DNA from 2 places in the Pseudoalteromonas sp. CF6-2 genome. Region 1 is predicted to be linked to the other one. Evidence: riboswitches for the same ligand, from Rfam matches in the RefSeq annotation. Region 1 holds a riboswitch; the other holds the start of a gene.
The links. Region 1 has a riboswitch for lysine ahead of lysC (lysine-sensitive aspartokinase 3). Riboswitches for the same ligand answer to the same signal wherever they lie in the genome.

Region 1 (3,615 bases):
ATTTGACCAGCTTGGCTGTTTTTGTTTTATCGCATTTTGTACGTCTTTTAAGCTGAAATCAGCCATCTTAAAACGTTTAAATAATAGTTCTAACACCCCCCAATGCTCTGTAAGGGTATTTAATAACTTTTTAGCTGGGATCATATGGCTCCAGTAAATCAAAATTTTGGTGTTAGCGTTTAGTAGTAATTTATCTAATTGAGAATAGTTTTATGACTTAGATACTGCTAGAATCCGCGCCGAAACACTCGAATTACAATTTTTACATTATTATAAAGGTTGTTCAAACACCATGGTAACCCCACTTATCCTAACCCTGATAGCGGCGGCATTTTTGCTTATCGTTATAGAGGATATTATCCATGTAAACAAGGCCAAAACGACGCTTTTTTTTGGCACTTTATGCTGGATTATCTTGTTTATCTCTCCAATTCATGGGCAAACCCCAGAAACTATCCAACATCAACTTGATCATAATATTTTAGAAATAGCGACGTTGTGGTTATTTCTTATGGCTGCAATGACCTTTGTCGCTTATTTAAACTCGAAAGGGTTTATTCAAAATATTGTGCATAAAATTATGCCAAATCAAATCAGTGAACGGAAGCTGATGTTTTTGATTGGTGGTTTTGCGTTTTTATTTTCATCGATTTCAGACAACATAACCGCGACTTTAATCTCGCTTGCGGTGGTGATGTCACTGAAATTAGACCCTAAAAAATTAATAAAATATGCCACCTTAATTGTATTTAGTGTGAACTCGGGTGGGGTATCGCTTATTACAGGTGATGTAACGACCTTAATGATATTCCTCGATGAAAAAGTCACTATTGGTAACTTGTTATTACTTATTGTGCCTTCGCTTGCAAGCGTCGCATTACTGGCTGTGATGTTATCAGCAGGAATGTCAGGTAATGTGGTATTTGAAAAGCAAATGGCTCGTCGTATTGAAAAAACCGACATTACCATTGCGGTTATCTTTTTCTCGACCATTATTGCCACCTTAACTTTGAGCGTTCTTTATAGTGTGCCACCGTTATTAACCTTTTTATTTGGTTTATCGCTGATGTTTTTGGTTGCGCAATTCTTGATGCGCAAAAAAGACGTAAACAAAAAAATCATCGATTATATTCGTGAGATTGAATACGACACACTGTTGTTCTTCGTTGGGGTATTACTGTTAGTTGGTGCACTGAAAGAAGTGGGTGTGTTATCTCAATTTACACATTTATATGAGCTTATGGCTCCTGAGTATGCGAATTACTTAATGGGCTTGTTGTCGGCTGCGGTTGATAACGTGCCACTAACAGCTGCATTACTCAAAGCCGACATTGTTATGAGCCCTCAGCAATGGCTGTCATTTACTTATGCAACAGGGGTTGGTGGTTCAATGCTTATTATTGGGTCTGCCGCGGGTATTATTGCGATGAGTAAAGTCAAAGCATTAACGTTTATGAGTTATTTAAAAATGTCGCTGTATTTATTAATAGCCTATACAGCGGGTTATTATGGCTCACACCTAGCGGGAAGTTTTATTTAACACTTGACAGCTAGACGTCTAAACGATAACTTTCAAAGCCTGCTTTTAACAGCAGGCTTTGTTATTTTAACCAAGTGTTAACTTAACATTCAGAAGAGGTGCGATACTTAGGTAGTTAATGTGAGGTGACGAACGCCAATGACCATTAATGAGGGAAGTACTCGCCGAGAAAAATAGCTGGACGTCACGGTTATTTTTCGGTTTATGGGGCTGAATCCTCAAAACTGTCACCAAATTAGGTGGAGAGCTTCTGGCATGGACTACTCTTTATTTTCAAAGCACCCCCTTGCCGAGTTCTTCTTGAATTACTGTGGATAGTTTTCCACAAAAGGAGACGACATGAATACCCAATTAGCCGCCAACACAAAATCAGATTACGTTGTTGCAAAATTTGGTGGCACCAGTGTAGCTAATTTTGATGCTATGAGCCGCTGTGCAGAAATTGTATGCGCGGATAATCAAGTACGTATTGTTGCTGTTAGTGCCAGTGCGGGCGTTACTAACCATTTAGTTGCATTGTGTAAACGTGATTTGAGCGCGGCTGAGCGCGATGAACACATCACGGGTGTTATTGCTATTCAAGAGAGTATTTTAGCTGAGCTATCGCTTGATGCCGATTTAGCTCATGGCTTTAATGAGACTTTAAGAGCATTTCAGGTGCTTGCTACTGAAGGGGTTAAATCAGCGGCAGAGCAAGACGAGCTGCTAAGTTTTGGTGAGCGCTTATCATCGTATTTATTTACGCAAGTGTTGCGTGGCCAGGGTTTAGATGCGGTGCGATTTGATGTGCGTAAAGTATTAAAAACAGATAGCCAATTCGCTAAAGCCACTCCAAACATTGCTGCAACAGCTGCTGCTGCAAAAAAACATTTAGTGCCATTGTTAGCTGAGCAAGTTGTAGTAACACAAGGGTTTATTGGCAGTGATGAATATAACCAAACAACGACTTTAGGCCGTGGCGGCTCAGATTACAGTGCGGCATTACTGGCTGAAGCAATCAACGCAAAGAGTGTGCATATTTGGACGGATGTGGTGGGTATTTTCAGTACTGATCCGCGTTTATGTGTAAAAGCTACACCTATTGCAAGGCTTAGCTTTGATGAAGCCGCTGAAATGGCTACCTTTGGGGCAAAAGTGCTGCATCCAGCTACTATTTTACCGGCAAGCCGCAGCCATATTAGTGTGTTTGTTGGTTCGAGCCGTGAGCCACAATTAGGCGGCACATGGATTGAAAAAGAAAAGTCAGAGCAGCCAGGTATCCGAGCAGTCACGCAGCGTAAAAACCAAATTCTTTTAACGGTTAAAAGCCCAGAAATGCTTCTTGCGAGTGGTTTCTTAGCGCGTGTATTTACTATCTTAAGTGAATTTAATATTTCGGTTGATTTGGTTACTACCTCAGAGATCAGTGTTGCAATCACGTTAGATAACGCACCGAATGCATCACGTCCTGAGCTGGATCAAGCTTGTTTAGATAAGCTTTCTGAGTTTTGTCATGTGTCGGTTGAGAATAACTTAACGCTGGTGGCTCTAATTGGCTCTGAGATTCAACTGCGACAACAAGAGACCAACTTAATGCAAGTATTGAGTGATTTTAATATTCGTTTAATTTGTCATGGTGCAAGTAAACATAACCTGTGCTTTTTGGTGGAGCAGAGCGAGTCTGACCTTGTTGTTCAAGCTATTCATAGTCGATTATTAGAAAGCCAAGTCGCGGCATAGGTCGTTAAAGTTAATAAAAGAGCACTGCCAGTCAGTGCTTTTTTGTGCCACCACGCTTATGTCAAAATCATTCAGTGTGTTACTTGAGACCGTGAGGTTATGTTTTTCGATTTCAGTAAACACATTCGGGCTCAAAAGTTTAGCGATAGGTTGCGATGTTGCTTTGGCAAGCGCTTCTTTTAGTGTCCAAATTCTAAAAAAACATCCAGCTTGCTCATTTATATCGCTAAAGCCACTTATTAAATTAACTTCATTGCGATCGTAAAAATGTTTGGCGAGCTTCACAAAAGGGCGTGTTTTCGAACAGTGTTCGATATCAAAACCAAATTGATCTTGCTCGGGGTTAAGCGCTGCAC
Region 2 (3,615 bases), 1.7 Mb from region 1:
TATCACCCTGTGTTGCTAAGTATTGAAATGAACCTACACGTATATGGCTTTTAGCTAAGCGAGTGACGACTGCACCAGGTCGAGGAGGATTGCGATATACCGTTTCACCAGTAGTCACCACAGCTAAACAGCGTGTAGTCGCGATACCTAGCGCATGAAGCGCCTCACTCATAATGTACTCACGTACTGCAGGGCCAATGGCACAGCGACCATCACCACCGCGCGAGAATACAGTTGCTCCCGCCCCTTTTAATTGCATATCCCACAATGTGCCTCCTTGATCCTCAATCGCACCAAGCAAATGCGCTCTGCCATCACCAAGACGCGGTGAAAAATGACCAAACTGATGACCTGAGTAACCAAGTGCAACCGGAGCAACGGCGCTATCTATCGTTGAACCAGATAGCAATTTAGCTAAAAGTTCGCTGTCATGTTTAATTAAAAAGTTATCAGCCAGCCTGTCATTGAATAGCAGTAATTGCGGCTCAGCAACAGCGCTCGGCATATCTTCAATAGCGAGCAGTTCACTAATATCTGTGTATCGAGTTTGCAGTTTCATAGCTGTCCTTAACGTGTGGCTACACCTACGCGGTTATCACCAACCCCATAGGCCACAAGCTGACTAAGTGCTTGCAGGCTATAGCCACTTTGCTGTTGTAGTTCATTGAAAAAATCTTGCGCTGCTTGTAACGATTTTTTAGTTTGTAAGCCCCCGTCTATCAACTCGTGAGCACGCAAGTAGGTTTCTACATCGCGAGAAAGTAAAAAGGTATCTTTACCAAGCGCTCGCAAAGCGTAAGGGCCAGTATTCCCTCCTAAACGCGCACCATGTTTTTTAAGATAGGCCCACAAGCCAATAATATTGTCAGTTGGCCAATCCGCAATAAACTGGCTGAAGCTGCCATGTTTCTCAGCAACTTCGTGGATCATGTATGCGTTTTCTGGGATCGTTTGTACTTTTTTAAAATTACGAACTATGCGCTCGTCACTGGCTTTTTGCTCAAGCATATCCGGTGGCATCATCAACAATTTTTCTACGCTGAAATCCCAAAACACGTCGCGAAAACCTGCCCACTTGTTATTGATAACAGACCAATAAAAGCCACTTTGAAAAACTTTACGTGTGAACTCTTCTAACCATAAATCGTCATGCATTTTGGCAATATCAGTATCATCGAGCGGGTTTGATAACAGTGTCTGCAGCATGTCTTCGCTGCCCTTTCGAGATACGGCTCGTTGATAAATATCGTTAAATTTTTCCATCATTTTTCCAATTTATTTGGTTAACGCTAAGTGTACGTAAAAACACGCTTATACGTAACCATGTTGCAAAATCGGTCACTAAAAACAAACCCTTCGCCTTGACACCTAGATGGCTAAAATGCTTTAATCGCCGAATATACCCTATTTAACTATGTTGGCTTTAACCTTTAAAGCGAGCATAAAGGGCTGGAAGAGGTGCGTTATTCAGGTAGCGTATGGGAAGAGCACAGACTCTGTTGATCATACGTGAGGGGAATTAACGCCGAGAAGTAACACCGTTTGTGAGGTGCTTATTTCGGGCGACTGGGCTGAATCCCAGCGACTGTCACCAACAATAGCAAAGTGCTATTGATTAGTTTGGTGGAGAGCTTCTGGTCTTAGTATAATAAGGCCGTCGCGTCTTTATTATTTTAAGCCCATTCGCTCTTCGAATTATACCTTGTTCGAATGACGACATGCGGCTCCATTCAAATGTTCCCGCATAAACTCTTCGAATACCTTATAAGTTCGTGAGAGATGATCAACAATTTTGATTTAAACGACTATCCATTATGGACAGCGCTTGTCACGCCATTTTCTGAATCTGGCGAGGTCGATTACACGGCCCTTGAACAACTGGTGGCTGAGCAGCAAGATGCAAATAACGGCATTTTATTACTTGGCAGTACCGGTGAAGGACTGGCGCTTTCACTTAAAGAGCAGCAAGCCATTGTTGAGCATGTTTGCCAATTAGCACCGAGTGTCCCCCTCATGGTTGCTGTAGGCGGCATGAACCTTAAGCAACAAATTGCTTGGGTTGAATACTGCAATCAACTCCCTATTCATGGCTATCTACTGGGCTCACCTCTGTATGCAAAACCTGGGGTTGTTGGCCAAACACATTGGTTTGAAAGCCTACTTAACGCAAGTCATCACCCTTGTATGTTGTATAACGTACCTGGAAGAAGCGCAGTTGAGATTGCACCGCAGGTGATCAAAAACCTTGCTGAGCACAAAAACCTGTGGGCTTTAAAAGAAGCCAGTGGCGACATTAGTAAATTTGAAAGTTTTAGAACGGCATCGCCAACACTGGCCATTTTCAGTGGCGATGATGCACTTATGCCGTATTTTGCTCAAGCTGGTGCAAAAGGTTTAGTGTCGGTTGCCGCGAATGCTTGGCCGAGTCAAACCCATGAGTTTGTTAAACGCAGTTTAAGTGGTCAATACCCAAATCTATTCACCGATTGGTCGCAAGCAATCCAAAGTTTATTCGCTGTGGCAAACCCAATCCCCGTAAAAGTACTGATGCACCTGCAAGGTAAAATAAATACCCCGCATTTACGTCCGCCGCTTACGCATTTAGAGCTTGAGCAAACAGACGGCATCACCCACGCAAACAACACAATTTTATCTTGGAACTAAAAACAGGTTTTATCATGAGCTGGTTAGAATTATTAAACAACTTAGAATCAGGCGCAGTTCGCGCAGCAACACAAGACGAGAACGGCAACTGGCACGCCAATGTTGACGTTAAGCAAGGCATTTTAGACGCTTTCAAAAATGGCACGAATACCGAGTTCCCAGGTGGTTTTGTTGATAAGCACAACTTAGCACCACAAGGCTTTGCAGCCGATGCAGGCGTGCGTATGGTACCAGGTGGTAGCAGTGTTCGTCGTGGCGCACACGTTGCCAAAGGCACGATTATCATGCCACCAGCGTATGTAAATATTGGTGCTTTTATCGATGAAGGCACGATGGTCGACAGCCACGCACTAGTGGGCTCATGCGCACAAGTAGGTAAAAATGTCCACCTAAGTGCAGCAGTACAGTTAGGTGGCGTACTTGAGCCAATTGGTGCCAGCCCAGTGGTGATTGAAGATGATGCATTCATCGGCGCAGGCTGCGTTATTGTTGAAGGTGTGGTTGTGAAAAAAGGTGCTGTGCTTGCGCCGGGTGTGCGCTTATCTGCAACTATTCCCGTCTACGATTGTGTGAATGAGCGCCAGCTAGATAAAGGTGAAGCGATCCCAGAAAACGCGATTGTGATCCCAGGCTCTCGCCCTGCTTCAAATGCGTGGGCTCGCGAGCAAGGTCTAAGCATGTCTTGTGCACTGATAGTGAAATACCGTGACGAACAAAGCGATGCATCATTATTGTTAGAAGAGGTTTTACGTTAATGAGCTTTTTGAGCACGCCCATCAAGCAAGCGGTTGCACACGTTTCAACGCATCTTGATACGCCATTTTTTATCTATGATTTAGATAAATTAACTGCACATTTAAATCAACTGACTGCGCAAACCGATGTGAAACTTTGGTATGCCGTTAAGGCCAACCCACTGTCTCGCATTATTCAATGTTTAGACAGCGCAGG

Region 2: linked by a shared signal. The riboswitch ahead of dapA (4-hydroxy-tetrahydrodipicolinate synthase) and the one ahead of lysC (lysine-sensitive aspartokinase 3) in region 1 are both predicted to bind lysine.

Annotation. Positions count from the first base shown of each region.
Region 1 covers NZ_CP091442.1:2,123,783-2,127,397, reverse strand. The annotation lists gene L3Q70_RS09895 (hypothetical protein) at 1-144, opposite strand, end outside; gene nhaD (sodium:proton antiporter NhaD) at 293-1,540, shown strand; lysine riboswitch at 1,626-1,798, shown strand; gene lysC (lysine-sensitive aspartokinase 3) at 1,880-3,259, shown strand; gene L3Q70_RS09880 (4'-phosphopantetheinyl transferase superfamily protein) at 3,236-3,615, opposite strand, start outside.
Region 2 covers NZ_CP091442.1:211,983-215,597, reverse strand. The annotation lists gene L3Q70_RS01070 (protein adenylyltransferase SelO family protein) at 1-559, opposite strand, end outside; gene L3Q70_RS01065 (DNA-3-methyladenine glycosylase I) at 568-1,263, opposite strand; lysine riboswitch at 1,446-1,642, shown strand; gene dapA (4-hydroxy-tetrahydrodipicolinate synthase) at 1,780-2,664, shown strand; gene L3Q70_RS01055 (2,3,4,5-tetrahydropyridine-2,6-dicarboxylate N-succinyltransferase) at 2,679-3,419, shown strand; gene L3Q70_RS01050 (PLP-dependent decarboxylase) at 3,419-3,615, shown strand, end outside.